3 regions of the Variovorax sp. YR750 genome follow, and region 1 is predicted to be linked to each of the others. Evidence: riboswitches for the same ligand, from Rfam matches in the RefSeq annotation. Region 1 holds a riboswitch; each other region holds the start of a gene.
The links. Region 1 has a riboswitch for glycine ahead of BMY35_RS31990 (D-amino acid dehydrogenase). Riboswitches for the same ligand answer to the same signal wherever they lie in the genome.

Region 1 (5,995 bases):
GCGCATCGTCAGCGATGCGCGGGCGATCTCTTTCGCCTCCCCACGCAAAGTGCGACGAGGCAGGAAGCCGACACGGCTTCCCCAATGGAACAGCAGCCATGAGCGACCTTCGTTTCTCCAGACTTCAGCGCGCGTTTTCGCGCGCTGGCATCGCCGTCGACTACCGCGACGGTGTCTACCACCTGCACCACGAGGCCTCGCAGGCCACGGTGCTCCTGCCGCCCAGTCTTCCGCTGGAAGAAAAGGCGGTGAATCAGTTGCTGGCTTTTGCCAGCGTGCGCTCGCCCGACGGCGAGCGGGGCGTGTGCAAGGCCTGTGCGACGCCCGACTTCCATCCGGGCTCTGTCGCGCCTGTCGGCAGCGTTGTCGCGACCGATGCCGACTTTGTCATCCCCGCAGCGGTGGGCACCGACATCAACTGCGGCATGCGACTGTTGACCACCGGGCTCACGCTCGACCAGGTGGCGCCGCACAAGACGCGGCTGGTCGAGCGGCTCACGCGCAGCCTGCTCGACAACGGGCGTGACGTGCCGGTGCACACGGCGGCATTCAGGGCGCTGTTCGATGTGGGGCCGTCGGCATTCCTCGAGACAGTGCAGGACGGCGGGCTATGGTCGGCGTGCGACCGCGACCGGATGCAGGCCGAACTCGATGCCTGCATCGGCCTGGCGACGTTCGGCGGCAGCGCGCGGCATGCACCCGAGGCGTACACCGGCGTCCGCCACGAGGTGTTTCGTGACCCCTGCCTCGGCACGCCGGGCAGTGGCAATCACTTCGTGGAACTGCAAGTTGTCGACCATGTGATGGACCGTCACGAGGCCTATCGCGCCGGCCTGAAGGCAGGGGACGTGGTCGTGATGATCCACAGCGGCTCGCGCGACATCGGGTTCCATGTGGGCGGCCGCTGGATGGACCGTGCGCGCGACGAATGGCCCAAGGGCCTGCGTCATCCGAAAAGCGGCTTGTACGGCCTGGCGGGACCGCTGGCCGACGAATACCTGGAGGCCATGGGCGTGGCGGCGCGCTACGCATGGGCAAACCGGGTCGTCCTGGCCGAACTGGTACGCAAGGATTTCGCGGAATTGCTGGGTGCCACGTCGTCGAGGCTCGTCGTGGACGTGCCGCACAACGTCGTGCTGCAGGAACATGGCATGAATATCCACCGCAAGGGAGCGACGCCGGCGAACGCGGGCGATCTGGCGCTGATTCCCGGCTCCATGGGCGACTACTCGTATCTGGCGGCCGGACTGGGGCACGAAGACTGGCTCTGGTCGTGCAGCCATGGCGCCGGCCGGCGGATGCGTCGGCAGCAGGTGCGCGCGATGCGGCCGGCGCCCGTCGACGAGCAGGCAAGCTGGCAGTGCGTGACCTTGCGCGAGGAGCGCCGGATCGAGGAGGCGCCGCAGGCCTACAAGCCCATCGGCGAGGTGATCGACGCGCAGGAGCGCGCAGGCCTGATCCACTGCGCGGTGCGGCTCAGGCCCTGGATCACGTTCAAGGCGTGATTCAGGGCTTGCCGGTTCGTCAGCCCAGTACGGGTTGCGGGATGCGCGGCTTGGGCGCAGGCATCCCCGTGAACGCGAAATCGACCTCCGGCTCCAGCCCGCTCACGATCCGCGCGATCGACTTGCCCGAGCCGCAGGCGTGCGTCCAGCCCAGGGTGCCGTGGCCGGTGTTGAGGAACAGGTTCAGCAGCTTCGTCTTGCCGATCAGCGGGACGTTGCTCGGCGTGGCGGGACGCAGGCCGGTCCAGAACTGGGCTTGCGTGGTGTCGCCGGCGCCCGGGAACAGTTCTTCGACGCGGCGCACGATGGCTTCGCAGCGCACGCGGTTCAGGTCGCGGTCGTAGCCGTTGAGCTCGGCCGTGCCGGCAATGCGCAGGCGGTCGCCCGATGCCGAGGTGTAGCGCGAGAACACGAGCTTGAATTCGTCATCGGTCAGCGAGACCTGGTGCGCCTTCGAGGCGTCCTTGACGGGCAGCGTCACCGAGTAGCCCTTGGCCGGGTAGATCGGCAGCCGGATGCCCAGCGGCGCCGCGTACAGCGGGCTCAGCGAGCCCATCGCCAGCACGAAGGCGTCGCCGCGGATGCGCTGGAAGCGGCCTTCGCTGTCGGTGGCCTCGACGTGGTCGATGCTGCCGCCGGCTTCGCGCAGCGCGGTCACGGTGTGGCTCATCAGGAACTTCACGCCCGCGGCGGCGGCCAGGCCCACGAGCTCGCGGGCGAAGCGGTTGGCGTCGCCCGATTCGTCCTCGGCCGTGTAGGTGGCGCCGGCCAGCTTCGGACGGATGTGGGCGAGGGCGGGCTCGAGCTTCACGGCCTCGTCGGCCGAGATGACCAGGCGCTCGCAGCCCAGGGCGCGCATCTGTTCGGCGGGCTCGAGAGCACCGTCGAACTCCTTCTGCGTCGTGTAGAAGTGCAGGATGCCTTGCGTGCGCTGGTCGTAGTTGAGGCCGGTGTCGCGGCGCAACTGTTGCAACATCGAGCGGCTGTATGTGCCGAGACGCACGATCTGCTCGATGTTGTGACGGGTACGCGCCGGCGTGCATTCGCGCAGGAACTGCAGGCCCCAGAGCCATTGGCGCATGTCGGCGCGCATGCGGAAGAGCAGCGGGGCGTCTTCCTTGCCCAGCCATTGCAGCACCTTCAGGGGGGCGCTCGGGTTGGCCCAGGGTTCGGCGTGGCTGACGGAGATCTGCCCGCCGTTGGCGAAGCTGGTTTCGGCGGCCGGAGTGGCCTGCCGGTCGATCACGGTCACTTCGTGGCCGAGTTGCTGGAGGTAGTAAGCCGAGGTCACGCCGAGCAGGCCGGCGCCGAGAACGATCACGCGCATTTCAAGTACCTTTTGAGGTTGCAGCGCTTGAACGGCGGGCGTGATTGCTATCGAATGAATAGCAAAGCAACCGGACGACCGCAGTCCAAGTTGCCGCTCCCCCTGTCCTCGGTACCTGAGAGATTCACCCGCTGCGCCCGCAGAGGGTTTGCTCCTTCGGTGCGCCACATGGCGTGGCGGCTCTCCAGACGGCGTTTCAGTTGGTGCAGTACAGGCCCTTGTGGGGGCCGACCTGAGCGTTTATGGGAGTTTGCGCCTTCGGTAGGGCCACTAGGGTGGCCCGCTCTCCTGCAGTGGGGACGATTGTAGGCGGGGCGTGAGCGGCTGCCAACCCGCCGATTTCCACGTGTCAGCCCGATGGATAATCGCCTGTTGTTGATTTGCCGCAGGGCGATCGTTCCAAAACCATAGGGGACTTCATGATCCTGGTTACCGGCGGTGCCGGCTTCATCGGCGCCAATTTCGTACTCGACTGGATCGCGAACAGCGACGAGCCGGTCGTGAACCTCGACAAACTGACTTACGCGGGCAACCTCGAGACGCTCGCCTCGCTCAAGGGCAACCCGAAGCACATCTTCGTTCAGGGCGACATCGGCGACAGCGCCCTCGTCGACCGCCTGCTGGCCGAGCACAAGCCGCGCGCCGTGGTGAATTTCGCCGCCGAGTCGCATGTCGACCGCTCGATCCACGGCCCCGAGGACTTCGTGCAGACCAACGTGCTCGGCACCTTCCGCCTGCTCGAGTCGGTGCGCGGCTTCTGGAGCGCGCTGCCGGCCGAACAGAAATCGGTCTTCCGCTTCCTGCACGTGTCGACCGACGAGGTCTACGGCTCGCTCTCCAAGACCGACCCGGCCTTCACCGAAGAGAACAAGTACGAGCCGAACAGCCCCTATTCGGCCAGCAAGGCAGCCAGCGACCACCTCGTGCGCGCTTGGCACCACACCTACGGCCTGCCGGTGCTGACCACCAACTGCTCGAACAACTACGGTCCGTTCCACTTCCCCGAGAAGCTGATCCCCCTGATGATCGTCAACGCGCTGGCCGGCAAGAACCTGCCCGTGTACGGCGACGGCATGCAGGTGCGCGACTGGCTCTACGTGAAGGACCACTGCAGCGCCATCCGCCGCGTGCTCGAAGCCGGCAAGCTGGGCGAGACCTACAACGTGGGCGGCTGGAACGAGAAGCCCAACATCGAGATCGTCAACACCGTCTGCTCCCTGCTCGACGAACTGCGCCCGCGCGCAGACGGCAAGCCGTACAAGGAACAGATCACCTACGTCACCGACCGTCCCGGCCACGACCGCCGCTATGCCATCGATGCGCGCAAGCTCGAGGCCGAGCTCGGCTGGAAGCCCGCCGAGACCTTCGACACCGGCATCCGCAAGACCGTCGAGTGGTACCTCGCGAACAGCGAGTGGGTGCGCAACGTGCAGAGCGGCGCCTACCGCGAGTGGGTCGAGAAGCAGTACGACAGCAACGCGAAGGCTGCGGCATGAAGCTGCTGCTGCTGGGCAAGGGCGGACAGGTCGGTTGGGAGCTGCAGCGCAGCCTGGCGCCGCTCGGTGAGTTGGTCGCGCTCGATTTCGACAGCACCGATTTCCACGCCGACTTCAGCCGGCCGGAGGAGCTGGCCGACACGGTGCTGAAGGTCCGACCCGACGTGATCGTCAATGCGGCGGCGCACACCGCCGTCGACAAGGCCGAGAGCGAGCCCGAGTTCGCGCGCAAGCTCAACGCCACCTCGCCCGGAGTGGTGGCCGAAGCGGCGCAGAAGATCGGTGCGCTGATGGTTCATTACTCGACCGACTACGTTTTCGACGGCAGTGGCACGAAGCCCTGGAAGGAAGACGACGCGACCGGTCCGCTCAGCGTGTACGGCCAGACCAAGCTTGAGGGCGAGCAGTTGGTTGCGCGGAACTGCGCGAAGCACCTGATCTTTCGCACCAGCTGGGTGTATGCAGCGCGCGGCGGCAACTTCGCCAAGACGATGCTGCGGCTGGCGAAGGAGCGCGACAAGCTGACCGTCATCGACGACCAGTTCGGGGCACCTACCGGTGCGGAACTACTGGCAGACGTGACGGCGCATGCGATCCGGGCCACGTTGCAGGATTCATCGAAGGCGGGCCTGTATCACGCGATTGCTGGCGGCGAAACGACGTGGCACGGTTACGCACGCTTCGTACTCGAACTGGCGCAGCAGGCTGGCGTCGAACTCAAGGCCGGGCCGAATGCCGTCGAGGCCGTGCCGACCAGCGCTTTCCCGACGCCGGCGAAGCGCCCGCACAATTCGCGCCTCGACACCACCAAGCTGCAGACCACTTTCGGCCTGCGCCTGCCGCCCTGGCAGGAAGGCGTCTCGCGCATGCTGCGCGAGATCCTTTGAACTTCACGAGAAGAAGAACATGACCAAGACGACGCAACGCAAGGGCATCATCCTGGCCGGCGGCTCGGGCACACGCCTGCACCCCGCGACCCTGGCGATCAGCAAGCAACTGCTGCCGGTGTACGACAAGCCGATGATCTACTACCCGCTCAGCACGCTCATGCTGGGCGGCATGCGCGACATCCTGATCATCAGCACGCCGCAGGACACGCCGCGCTTCCAGCAGCTGCTGGGCGACGGTAGCCAATGGGGCATCAATCTGCAGTACGAGGTGCAGCCCAGCCCGGACGGGCTCGCGCAGGCCTTCATCATCGGTGACAAGTTCGTCGGCAACTCGCCGAGTGCGCTGGTGCTGGGCGACAACATCTTTTACGGCCACGATTTCGTGCATCTGCTGGCCGATGCGGATGCAAAGGCATCCGGCGCCACCGTGTTCGCGTATCACGTGCAGGATCCGGAGCGCTATGGCGTCGTCGCGTTCGACGAGAAGGGCAAGGCGAGCAGCATCGAAGAGAAGCCGCTGAAGCCGAAGAGCAGCTATGCGGTGACCGGCCTGTACTTCTACGACAACCAGGTGGTCGATATCGCCAAGGCGGTGAAGCCCAGTGCGCGGGGCGAGTTGGAGATCACTGCTGTCAACCAGGCGTATCTGGACCGCGATCAGTTGAACGTGCAGATCATGCAGCGGGGCTATGCGTGGCTCGATACGGGCACGCATGACAGCCTTCTGGAAGCGGGGCAGTTCATCGCGACGCTGGAGCATCGGCAGGGGTTGAAGAT
Region 2 (5,995 bases), on a different contig from region 1:
GGAGACCAGGAACACGTTGCTCTTGCTCTTCACGCTGCGCTTGGCGAGCGTCATCGCCTCGGCCGCGGCCGTGGCTTCGTCGAGCATGGATGCGTTGGCGATGGCCATGCCCGTGAGGTCGCACACCATCGTCTGGAAGTTGAGCAGGGCTTCCATGCGGCCCTGCGAGATCTCGGCCTGGTAGGGCGTGTAGGCGGTGTACCAGGCGGGGTTCTCGAGGATGTTGCGCAGGATCACGCCCGGCGTGTGGTTGCCGTAGTAGCCCTGGCCGATGAAGTTGCGGAACACCTTGTTCTTCGACGCCATCGCCTTCAGCTCGGCCAGCGCGTCGGCTTCGGTCACCGGCGCGGGCAGGCGCATCGGCTTCGCGCGGCGGATGGCCGCCGGCACGATGCCGTCGATGAGCTCCGCGCGCGTCTCCGAGCCGATCGCCGGCAGCATGCGCGCCTCGTCCGCCGCGTCGATGCCGATGTGGCGGGCGAGGAATTCTTCGGCGTTCTCTAGTTCTTGCAAAGAAGGAAGGGCGGGCGTCGGCATGGCGGTGAAGGCTCGGAGGGAAAGAACAAAGGTGCTGCTGAAAAATTCAGCGGATCAGGACTCGGCGGCGAACTTGTCGTAGGAGGCCGCGTCCAGCAGGGCGTCGAGCTGCGCGGGGTCGCTCAGCTTGACCTTGAAGAACCAGCCGGCGGCCAGCGGGTCGCTGTTGGCGAGCGACGGATCGGCGCGCAGGGCTTCGTTCACCTCGGTGATCTCGCCCGACACGGGCATGAACACGTCGGCCGCGGCCTTGACCGATTCGACGACGCCGGCGACTTCACCCTGGGCGAAGGTCTTGCCGACTTCAGGCAGGTCGACGAAGACCACGTCGCCCAGCGCGTCCTGCGCATGCACGGTGATGCCGACGGTGGCTGCGTCGCCCTCGGCCGACACCCATTCGTGGTCCTTGGTGTACTTGATGCTCATGGTGGAAAAACTCCTCGTGGAAAAAATGGATCGGGGTGCAGAGCCTAGCCGGTCGATCTGACTGGGCGGCGCTCAGCCCCGGTAGTAACGGGTGGGCACGAAAGGCATGGTCGAGACCTCCATCGGCACCGGCTTGCCGCGCACGATGGCCTGCACGCGCGTGCCCGGCTCGGCGAAGGCTGTGGCCACGTAGCCCATGGCGATGCAGCGGTCGGCCGTGGGGCCGAGCAGGCCGCTGGTGACGAGGCCGATGTCCTGGCCCTCGAAAGACTGGAGCACCGTGCCGTCGCGCACCGGAATGCGCTCGAGGGCGACGAGGCCCACGCGCTTGCGCTTCAGGGTGTCGTGGTCGGTGTGGCCGGCGGCGCCCGCGGTAGCCGCGGCGAGCTGGGCGAGGATTTTCGCGGCGCCCGGGAAGCCGCCTTCGCGTGCCCCGCCCGTGCGGCGCACCTTCTGCATCGCCCAGTTGAGCGAGGCCTCGACCGGCGTGGTGGTGGTGTCGATGTCATTGCCGTAGAGGCACAGGCCGGCTTCGAGCCGCAGCGAGTTGCGCGCGCCCAGGCCGACGGGCTTGACCTCGGGCTGTGCCAGCAGCAGGCGGGCGAGGCGCTCGGCGTCGGATGCGGCCACCGAGATCTCGAAGCCGTCCTCGCCGGTGTAGCCGCTGCGGGTGACGAAGGCCGGAATGCCGCCGATCTGCACAGCGCCGCCCGTCATGAACACGAAGCGCTCGACACCGGGCGACAGCCGCGCCAGCGTGGCCGCGGCCTGCGGGCCCTGCAGCGCGAGCAGCGCGTGGTCGGGCAGGGGGCGCACCTCGCAGCGCGAGCCGATCTTCTGCTGGATGTGGGCGATGTCGGCCACCTTGCAGGCCCCGTTGACGATCACGAAGATCGAGCCGTTGCCCTCGTTGAAGAACATCAGGTCGTCGAGGATGCCGCCCTCGTCGTCCAGCAGCAGGCCGTAGCGCTGCTTGCCGGCGGGCAGGTCGATCACGTCGACGGGCATCAGGGTCTCGAAGGCGGCTGCCGCGTCGGGCCCGACCAGGCGCAGCTGGCCCATGTGGGAAATGTCGAAGAGGCCGGCCGCGTCGCGCGTGTGCTTGTGTTCGGCCATCAGGCCGGCGGGGTACTGGACCGGCATCGAATAGCCGGCGAAGGGCACCATGCGGGCGCCCAGTTCCAGGTGGAGGTCGTACAGCGGCGTCTTGAGAAGCTGGGCGTCGGGGGTAGCGGAGGAAGAAGCAGCCACGGGGCACTCCAAAGGGCAGTCGAAATCCATGACGCAAGCCATGGGCCACCCCTGCTGTCCGCTTTACCTGAGAGATTCGCCCCACGATCGGGGTTTGCTCCTTCGGTGGACCGCCGCCCGTGGGCAACGGCCTCTCTCCAGCAAGGAAACGCCGGCTTTCACCGGCGCCTCGTCAGTCCTTTTGCCTGAGCGTTCGGGAAGTCCCTGCGCCTTCGGCGGCCCCGGCACGCGGGGCTCTCTCCTGACCCCGGGAAGTGTAGTGGATCGCGCGGGCCCTTCGCGCTATCCCGACCAAAGACGCCACGCCCCGAAGCAGGCCGCGGCCCACACGGCCACGACGAAGGCCGCGCCCCAGCGGCTGACCGGCCTGGCGCCGCGCTCGCGCAGCCATTCGTCCGCCCTGGCGCGGCAATCCGCGAGCACCGCGGGGGGAATCAGCCGGATGGCGAGCCAGATCAGCCCCGGCAGCAGCAAAACGTCGTCGACGTAGCCCAGCACCGGAATGAAGTCGGGAACGAGGTCGATCGGGCTGAGCGCGTAGGCGACCACGAAGGCGCCCAGTGCCTTGGCATGCCATGGGGTGGACGGGTGCCTGCCGGCGAACCAGAGCGTGACGCCGTCGCGCTTCAGGCGCTTCGCCCAGCTGCGAAGGCGCCCGGACAGGGGGATTGCGGGAGGCGGCGAGTTCACCCGGCGATGGTGTCACAGCCCCGGCCGGGCATCTCGCGTATCCCTTTTGTCGTCAATGCACGACTTCGGCCGGCGGCAGCAGCCGGTCGATGCGCTCGCGCAGCGATTCGGCACGCTCCACGCCCGCGCTCTTCTCGATCTCGGTGAGCATCAGCGCGGCGATGGTCAGCATGGCGTTGCGGTCACGCGCCTCGCGCAGCGCGTCGCGCATCTGCAGCGCGAACTTGGGGTCGCGCCGCACGAACATGCGCTCGCAGATGTCGAAGAGGAACATGCGGGTGGTGGCCAGCGAACGCTTGCCGTCGAAGGTGTCGGCCGAGGTGGCCACCTGGATCGGCTGGGCGGCGGGGATGGGCGAGGGCGCGGGCTGCGCGGGAGGCTCCGCCGGGGCGGCCGCTGCCGCTGCCTTCGGGCTCTGCAGGTAGCCCTTGTCGATCAGCGCCTGGATCGCCTGCTCGGCCTCATCCCGGTTGGAGAAGAGCGGGCTGAAGTCGGTAAGGGAGCGCCGGCCGTCGGCCATCAGCAGCAGGGCGCGTTCGCGCTGGCTGAGCGTGCGCTGTCCGCCCTGAAGTTCGTCGCGCGCCTTGTCGGTCTTGGTGGGAAACATGGCAGCCACAGCTTTCGGGAATCGAGGGCTGCAGCATCGTTGCAAGTAGTGACATCTCCATGAACCGTTTGGCTTACAGGGGCAATTCCGCGGCGGTCTTCAGCCGGCGCTTTCCTTGCGTATGAGCCACCGGTTGCCCATGCGCTGCAGCTCCAGCGTCTTGCGGCCTTTCTCGCGGAACTTGTCGGCGCTGTAGGTCTGCTCGAAGGTGGCGGTGGCCGATTGACCCTGGACGCTGATGACGAGGCTCTCGATGCCCACGTTGATGACGGCCTTGTCCTCGATGCGCGCGCGGCGGTCGGCCTCCCACGCCTTGCGGTCCTGGCCGCGCGGCGGGGCGAAGTCGGGCGCATAGGCGGCAAGGTAGCGCGCCACGTCCCGCGCGGACCAGGCTGCGGCCCAGGCCCGCACGGCGGCTTCGACTTCGCGGATGCCGGCGGCGGGATCCACCGGCGCTGCCGCCACCGATGCAGGGGCGGCCTGCGTGGCGGGCGCCGCGGGCGGGGCGCCGAAGGCGGCCGGTGCCAGCAATGCGCCGCCCATCACGCTGCCCATCACGCTGCCTGTCACGCCGCTTGTCAGGCAGCTCAGGAATCGATTCATGGCGCAGTCCCCTCCTTGTCGGTTGTCGCCCGATTCTGGCAGCGAACATGCGTGGGGCCGACCGGCCCCCGGGACCCGTATTCAGGCGGCAGCCCCTTCGGTTTCCGCCGGCAAGGCCTGCAGCGTCCGGTTGCGCAGGCGCAGCGCCATCACCGCCGCGGCGCACAGCACGCACAGCACCGTCGTCAGCGTCACGCCGAGCCCGCGCGCGTCCGAGAGCATGCCGAAGAGCGGCGACACCAACCCGCCCACCGACAGCGCCAGCCCCAGCGCGATGCCGCTGGCCGTGGCCGGGTTGCGCGGCAGGTAGTCCTGCGCCAATGTCACCTGCGCGGCGAAGGGCAGGAACATGCAAAGGCCGAAGAGCCCGGTGCAGGCCAGTGCCCAGCCGGCGGTCGGCGCGAGCACGATGCCCGCGAGGGACGGCAGCGCGAGCAGGTAGCCCGCGCGGATCGTGCCCATGCGCCCGATGCGGTCGCCCAGCCAGCCCCCGAGCAGCGTGCCCACCGCGCCCGCGGCCGTGAATGCGGTGAGCGCCGCCGCGCCCTGGAAGGCCGAGCCGTGCAGGTCGCGCGTGATGCGCAGCGACAGCATCGACAGCACCGTGACGTACGGAATCGACCAGCCCACGATGGTCGCCACCAGCAGCGCGAAGGCGCGCCAGTCGTTGTGCGGCTTCATCAGATGGTCGCCGGCCTTCCGGGCTGCCGCGGCGCTGCTGTCCGAGGCCGCGCCGCGCCGCGCGTTCGCGGCGAACCACACCGCGCCCATCGCCAGCGCCGGCAGGCCCAGCAGGTAGCTGTGCGACAGGCTCCCGTTGCCCACCACCGTGGCCGCCAGCACCGGCGCGAACGAGGCGCCGATGGTGCCGCCCACCGAGAACACGCTCATCGCCTTCTGCGAGCCGCCGCCGGCCGCGCGCGCAGCCACCGTGGCCGGCGGGTGGTAGGCCGCGATGCCCAGCCCGCACAGCACCATGGCGATCCAGGTCAGCAGGTAGCTCTGACTGATGCCCGCCAGCACCACGCCCAGCGCGGCCACCAGGAAGCCCGTGGGCACCAGCCAGCTGCGCGGGTGGCGGTCGGCGTACAGGCCGAACAGCGGCTGCACCACGCTCGACAGGCCGGTGGCCGCCAGCATCAGGCCGCTGACGGCCGTGTAGCTGTAGCCGCGCTCCAGCACCATGAAGGGCAGCAGCGCGGGCACGAGGCCCTGGTAGAGATCGTTGACGGCATGGGTGCCGGTGAGCAGCCCGAGTCGGCGCTTGTTCATGACGAATGCTTCTTTCGTTTGCAGGGAGGGAGGAAAAAAGCATCGTAGAAAGCCGTGAGAAGATGTTCTTGCTACGAATCCTCAAGCGTCGTCGAGAAATGGACAAACCGGCCCAGGCAGCGATCAACCTGCGTCCCGAGCAAGGGGAGTCGACCCCGCGCGCCGTCGCGGCGCTGGCGACCGACCCTGTCGGCGACGCCTTCATCCCGCCGCACACGCACCGGCGCGGGCAGCTCATCCACGCGATCTCGGGCGTGATGCTGGTGAGCGCCGCGGCCGGCAGCTGGGTGGTGCCGACCGGGCGCGGCGTGTGGGTGCCCGGCGGCATGGAGCATCAGATCCGCATGGCGGGCGAGGTGCGCATGCGCACCGTCTTCGTCGAGCCGGGCATGCGCGCCGACCTGGGTGGCGAATGCCGCGTGATCCAGGTGAGCGAACTGCTGCGCGCGCTGATCGTCGCGGCCGTGTCGCTGCCGCTGGACTACGCGCCGGGCGGCCGAGACGAGCGCGTGATGGAACTGCTGCTCGACGAGATGGAGGCCGCGCCCGCGCTCTCGCTGCACGTGCCGATGCCGCGCCATGCAAGGCTGGCCGCGTTGTGCGAGGAAC
Region 3 (5,995 bases), on a different contig from region 1:
GAGCCGCACGCTGCGGGTGGTGCGCGCGAAAAGCGGCTGGCCCAGGTGGTCCTCGACGGCGCGCACTGCATGGCTCACGGCCGAGGCGCTCATGCCCAGTTCGGCCGCGGCGGCGGCGAAACCGCCGCGCCGGTGCACCGCAAGCACGATGGCCAGGTGCGGGAGCAGGGTGCGGTCCATTCATGCATCGTATCGCAAGGTGCATTCGATTTGAACCGTCTAGTCGATGAATGCGGTTGATGGAACAGTCACGCCATGGCTTCACGGCAACCCATCAACCCTCAAGGAGCAAGCCTCATGACCACCACCGCCAACAACGCTTCGCAAGCCCGGGCCCGCAAGACCTGGTTCATCACCGGCGCCGCCTCCGGCTTCGGCCACGCCTTCGCCGAACATGCGCTGGCGCAGGGCCACAACGTCGTCGCCACCGCCCGCGACGCCGCCCGGCTCGCCGACCTCGTGGCGCTGGCGCCCGACCGCGTGCTGGCCACGCCGCTCGACGTGGACGTGGCCGGCGCGGCCGAAGCCGCCGTGCAGGCCGCGGTCGAGCGCTTCGGCCGCATCGACGTGCTGGTCAACAACGCGGGCTACGGCGTGGTCGGCGCGCTCGAGGAGACGCCCGACGCCGAACTGCGCGCGCTGATGAACACCAATTTCTTCGGCGCCATGGCCGTTACCCGCGCCGCGCTGCCGGTGCTGCGCGCGCAGAAGTCGGGCGCCATCGTCAACATCTCCAGCCTGGGCGGGCAGCTGTCGTTCTCGGGCTTCAGCGCCTACTCGGCCTCCAAGTTCGCGCTGGAGGGCGCTTCGGAAGCGCTGGCGCAGGAAGTGGCGTCCTTCGGCATCAAGGTGCTGATCGTCGAGCCGGGCCAGTTCCGCACCCAGCTCGCGGGCAGCGGCATGCGCCACATGCCCGTGATCGAGGCCTACCAGCCGGTGGTGGGCGCCACCCGCGAGTTCGCGCACAGCATGCACAACACGCAGGCCGGCGATCCGCGCAAGGCCGCGGTGGCCATCGAGAAGGCACTGGACGCCGAGCACACGCCGCTTCGCCTGCAGCTCGGCGACGATTCGGTCGACGCGGTGCGCGCCCATGCGCAGGCGATGCTCAAGGACATGGAAGCCTGGGAGTCCGTGAGCCGCAGCACGAACTTCGACGCGACCTGAAGACGGGCTTCAGGCGAGGGGCAGTTCGATGGTGGCCGCGAGCGGCACGGTGTCGATGCGCGCCGCACTGGCCACGATGACTGCCCGGCCCTGCTGCCCATCGAAGCCGGAAAGCGTGCTCCAAAGGCAGCGCGTCGACGGCATGTCGAGCCCGGCCGTGGGCTCGTCGAGCAGCACGAGCGGCCGGCCCGACGCGAGCCCGGCCGCCATCCACACCTTGCGCTTCGAGCCGGTCGAGAGCATGAACATCTTCTTGTCGAGGTGCGGAGCCAGCGAGAAGCCCTCGGCAATGGCCTGCCACTTCGCTTCGTCGAAACCCGCGTCGCCCTCGGCGAGCGAAGCGGTGCATTCGCGGGCCGTGAGCTGGTCGAAGCGGTCGGTCACGGGGTCGACGAAGAACACCTGGCGGCGGTATGCCTCGGGCGCGGTGTCGAGGGTCGCTCCCGCCACCGTCAACCGGCCGGAAGAAGCGGGCAGCATGCCGGCGATCACCCGGAGCAGCGCCGACTTGCCGGTGCCGGTATCTCCGTAGAGCAGCGTGACGCCCGGGCCGATGGATGCATTCCAGCCGGACACCAGCGGCGGTTGGTCGGGGTAGGCGAAGCTCAGCGCGTCGATCCGGAGAAGGGCGGGAGAAGAAGGATTCATGGTCGCGTGCGACTTTATCAACCAGGCGCCCCGCCGGTGGCTACCATCCGGCTCCATGAGAAAACTGCCGTGCCTGCTCGCCCTGCTGTCGTTCGCCGCCCCGGTGCTTGCCGCTCCCGATCTTTCCGCGCCGTCGGCGCAGGTGTTCGATGCGGTGAAGAAGCCCGATTCGCTCGACGCGCAATGGCGCACGCGCCTGTGCGCGTTGTTGCCGCAGCCCTGCAACGCGCAGCAGCTGGGCCTTTACCGTCCGCGCAACGCCGCGCCCGGCAACTACGTGGTGCTCTCCACCGAGCCGCTGGCCATGGCGCGCGTCAGGCGGGATGCCGGCGACGCGAAGGGCTGGCAGCTCGATCGTCTCCATGATTTCTCCGACTATGCGCAGGCCCTGAAGAAGGACAACGACGCCAGCCGGTCCGAGGCGCGCCTCTCGCTCGCGCCGGCGCTCTATCCGCTGGCCGAAGGCAAGTGGGCGGTTGCGGTGCTGCAGACCGTGTCGGAGGGCTACTCCGGCGGCGGCGCCTCGTTCGACACCGCCGATTTCGTGCCGCTCGAAGGCGGCAAGGCGGTACAGGAGGACATCCCGTTCTCGTGCTCCAAGATGATCCGCGCCTGCTTCAGCGAGAAGGAATACAAGACCTCGAAGCACTGCCACGACGAGAGCTTCGGCAGCCTGCGCATCGCCTACGGCGAGACATTCAAGCCCGGCGCGCCCTACGACTGGCAATACACCTGGGTGCAGACCGAGTGGCCGCAGAACGAGCCGCGCAGCGCCGCGACCACCACGCGCGTGCTGTTCACCGCGAAGACCACCGAGCGCGCGGGTTTCTGCGGCGGGCCGCAGTAACACGACGCAGTAAGAAGAAAGAAGAGAAGAAGAGCACCGTGCGCGGGCGCCGCATGGCACGCAAACTGCTTGGACAGATGCATCCAGGAGAAATGCCGGCTCGATGCTTCGAGTTAGTGCATTACCGAAGGCGATAGCCCAGAACGCTCAGGTACCAAGACTGGATTTTTCAAACGCTGGAGAGCGCCGCCCGGAATCCTCGCGGATCCGAGGGCGGCCGCCGAAGGGGCAAGCCTCGTGCGATTCGCGCGCGGGGTGAATCTCTCAGGCTAAAGGACAGCAGGGCCACTCCGTGCTTCGTGCACGGCGTGGCCTTGTTCGCTTCTGGAGCCGCTTCATTTCATGACCTGTTTCCAAGGACGCCGTGCAGCCCCGTGTGCTCTGGCGTCGCGCGTGTCCGCGTCCCTCCCTTTCTTTCAACCGGAGAACTGACCCATGCTGAAGAGACGACAACTGAAAGCCCTGTTCGCGGGCGTCCTGCTGGCCGCCGCCGCGGCTGCTGCCTTCGCGCAGGACGTCGGCAAGGTGCTGCGCCTCGTGCCGCAGTCCGACCTGAAGATCCTCGACCCGATCTGGACCACAGCCTTCATCACGCGCAACCACGGCTACATGGTCTACGACACGCTCTTTGGCGTGGACGAGCAGGGCAAGGTGCATCCGCAGATGGTCGACAAGTACACGACCAGCGCCGACGGCAAGACCTGGACCTTCACGCTGCGCAAGAGCCTGGCCTTCCATGACGGCAAGCCCGTCACCTCGGAAGACGTCATCGCGTCGCTCAAGCGCTGGGGCCAGCGCGATGGCCTCGGCCAGAAGATGTTCGCCGCACTCGACAAGGCCGAGGCGGTCGACGCCGGCAGCTTCAGGCTGGTGTTCAAGGACCCCTTCGGCATGGTGCTCGAGGCGCTGAGCAAGCCTTCGTCGAATCCGCCCTTCATCATGCCCGCGCGCGTGGCCGCCACGCCCGCCGACAAGCAGATTGACGACGCCACCGGCTCCGGCCCCTACATCTTCAAGAAGGACGAGTACCGCCCCGGCGAGAAGGTCGTCTACCTGAAGAACACCAAATACGTGCCGCGCACCGAGGCGCCCTCGGGCACGGCCGGCGGAAAGAACGTGTACGTCGACCGCATGGAATGGATCATCCTGAAGGACGCGCAGACGCAGGCGAATGCGCTCGCCAACGGCGAGGTCGACATGATCGAGTGGGTGCCTTCCGAGCAGTACACCGCGCTGAAGAACAACCCCGCCATCACGCTCGACAGCCCGGTGCCCAAGGGCTCGTTCGCGCTGCACCTGAACCACTTCATCCCGCCCTTCGACAACCCGAAGATCGCGCAGGCCGCCATCATGGCCATCAACCAGGACGCCCTGATGCGCGCCCAGCTGGTGCACAAGGAGCTCTACAGCGGCTGCGTGTCGATCTACCCCTGCGGCTCCGCCCTTGCGTCGGACAAGGCCGGCTACTTCACCGGCAAGCCGCAGTTCGAGAAGGCCAAGGCGCTGCTGAAGGAAGCCGGCTATGACGGCAAGCCCGTGGTGCTGATGTTTCCGGCCGACTTCGCGGTGCTCAACAAGTTTCCGCCGGTGATGGCGCAACTGCTCAAGCAGGCCGGCTTCAACGTGGACATGCAGTCGATGGACTGGCCCACGCTGGTCACTCGCCGTGCCAAGAAGGATCCGGTCGCCAACGGCGGCTGGAACCTCTTCATCACCGGCTGGGGCATCGCCGACAACATGAACCCGATGTTCTTCGCACCGCTCACGGGCAACGGCGAGAAGGGCTGGTTCGGCTGGGCCACCGACGACAAGCTGGAGCAGCTCAAGTCGCAGTTCCTGGCGACGGCCGACGAGCCGAAGCGCAAGGAGCTGGCCACGGCCATCCAGCAGCGCGTGTACGACACCGGCATCTATGCCCCCATCGGCGAGTACAAGCCTCTCACGGCCTACAGCAAGGGCGTGGTGAGCGGCGTGGTGCGCTCGCCGGTGGGCGTGTTCTGGAACCTGAAGAAGAACTGAGCATGCTGCTCTTTCTTGCACGCCGCATTCTCTCGACCGTGCCGGTGCTCGTCATCGTCGCGCTGATCGTGTTCCTGATGCTGCGGCTCGCGCCCGGCGACCCGGCCGCCGCGATCGTGGGCGACGCCGGCACCGCCGAGAACATCGCCAGGGTGCGCGAGCAGCTGGGGCTCAATCAGTCGCTGCCGGTGCAGTTCTTCCACTGGAGCGTGCAACTGCTGCAGGGCAACCTGGGCGAGTCGTACTTCATGAAGAAGACGGTGATGGAGCTGATCGGCCAGCGCATCGAGGCCACGGTGTCGCTGGCGGCCGTGACGCTGGTGGTCACCATCCTCATCGCGGTGCCGTTGGGCGTGATCGCCGCATGGCGGCACGGCGGCTGGCTCGACCGCATGCTGATGGGCTTCTCGGTCATGGGCTTCTCGATTCCCGCGTTCGTGATCGGCTACGTGCTCATCTGGATCTTCGCGCTGCACCTGCAGTGGCTGCCGGTGCAGGGCTATGCCCGATTGAGCCAGGGGCCGCTGCTGTGGCTGAAGCACCTGATCCTGCCGTCGATCACGCTGTCGATCATCTACGTGGCGCTGATCGCCCGCGTGACCCGCGCGGCGGTGGCCGAGGCCATGACCGAGGACTACATCCGAACGGCGCGCGCCAAGGGCATCTCCGAGAAGCGCCTGCTGATGCGACACGCGCTTGCCAACGCGGCGATCCCCATCGTCACGGTGATCGGTATCGGCATCGCGCTGCTCATCGGCGGCGTGGTGGTCACCGAGACGGTGTTCGCCATTCCGGGGCTCGGCCAGCTCACGGTCGACGCGGTGCTTTCGCGCGACTTTCCGCTGATCCAGGGCATCACGCTGTTCTTCTCGGTCGTCTATGTGCTCGTCAATCTCCTGATCGACCTGAGCTACCTGGTGTTCGACCCGCGCATCCGCTACTGAACCGCAAGGAGGAAAGAAAAGCATGACCGATTCATCCATTGCCCTTGCTCCCGAAGCGAGGGCCGAGGCTCTGCCGCCACCGAGGCGTCGCTCGCTGTTCAGGCGCATCCTGGCCAACTGGTCGGTGCGCGCGGGCGGCGGCGTGCTGGTGCTGCTGGTGGTCACGTCGCTGCTGGCGCCGTGGCTGGGCACCATCGACCCGACCGCGATCGATCCGGGCAGCGCCAACATCCTTCCGGGCACGCGCGGCGAGTTCAACAGCCTGGCCGGCGACACCTTCGAGCACCTCTTCGTGATGGGCACCGACAGCCTGGGGCGGGACATCTGGAGCCGCACGCTGTACGGAGCGCGTGTGTCGCTCACAGTGGGC

Region 2: it holds a riboswitch for glycine, as region 1 does, so the genes downstream of both, gcvT (glycine cleavage system aminomethyltransferase GcvT) here and BMY35_RS31990 (D-amino acid dehydrogenase) in region 1, are expected to answer to the same signal.
Region 3: it holds a riboswitch for glycine, as region 1 does, so the genes downstream of both, BMY35_RS25080 (ABC transporter substrate-binding protein) here and BMY35_RS31990 (D-amino acid dehydrogenase) in region 1, are expected to answer to the same signal.

Annotation. Positions count from the first base shown of each region.
Region 1 covers NZ_FOBJ01000019.1:129,130-135,124, forward strand. Annotated here, with positions in the region: gene BMY35_RS31985 (RtcB family protein) at 99-1,505, shown strand; gene BMY35_RS31990 (D-amino acid dehydrogenase) at 1,525-2,832, opposite strand; glycine riboswitch at 2,925-3,030, opposite strand; glycine riboswitch at 3,034-3,133, opposite strand; gene rfbB (dTDP-glucose 4,6-dehydratase) at 3,252-4,328, shown strand; gene rfbD (dTDP-4-dehydrorhamnose reductase) at 4,325-5,215, shown strand; gene rfbA (glucose-1-phosphate thymidylyltransferase RfbA) at 5,235-5,995, shown strand, end outside.
Region 2 covers NZ_FOBJ01000007.1:244,808-250,802, reverse strand. Annotated here, with positions in the region: gene gcvP (aminomethyl-transferring glycine dehydrogenase) at 1-537, opposite strand, end outside; gene gcvH (glycine cleavage system protein GcvH) at 592-963, opposite strand; gene gcvT (glycine cleavage system aminomethyltransferase GcvT) at 1,036-2,244, opposite strand; glycine riboswitch at 2,259-2,365, opposite strand; glycine riboswitch at 2,378-2,468, opposite strand; gene BMY35_RS16615 (YkvA family protein) at 2,497-2,883, opposite strand; gene BMY35_RS16610 (hypothetical protein) at 2,957-3,511, opposite strand; gene BMY35_RS16605 (L,D-transpeptidase Cds6 family protein) at 3,611-4,114, opposite strand; gene BMY35_RS16600 (MFS transporter) at 4,196-5,386, opposite strand; gene BMY35_RS16595 (AraC family transcriptional regulator) at 5,485-5,995, shown strand, end outside.
Region 3 covers NZ_FOBJ01000013.1:116,438-122,432, reverse strand. Annotated here, with positions in the region: gene BMY35_RS25100 (LysR family transcriptional regulator) at 1-180, opposite strand, end outside; gene BMY35_RS25095 (oxidoreductase) at 298-1,167, shown strand; gene BMY35_RS25090 (ABC transporter ATP-binding protein) at 1,177-1,815, opposite strand; gene BMY35_RS25085 (hypothetical protein) at 1,871-2,662, shown strand; glycine riboswitch at 2,829-2,952, shown strand; gene BMY35_RS25080 (ABC transporter substrate-binding protein) at 3,098-4,681, shown strand; gene BMY35_RS25075 (ABC transporter permease) at 4,684-5,625, shown strand; gene BMY35_RS25070 (ABC transporter permease) at 5,648-5,995, shown strand, end outside.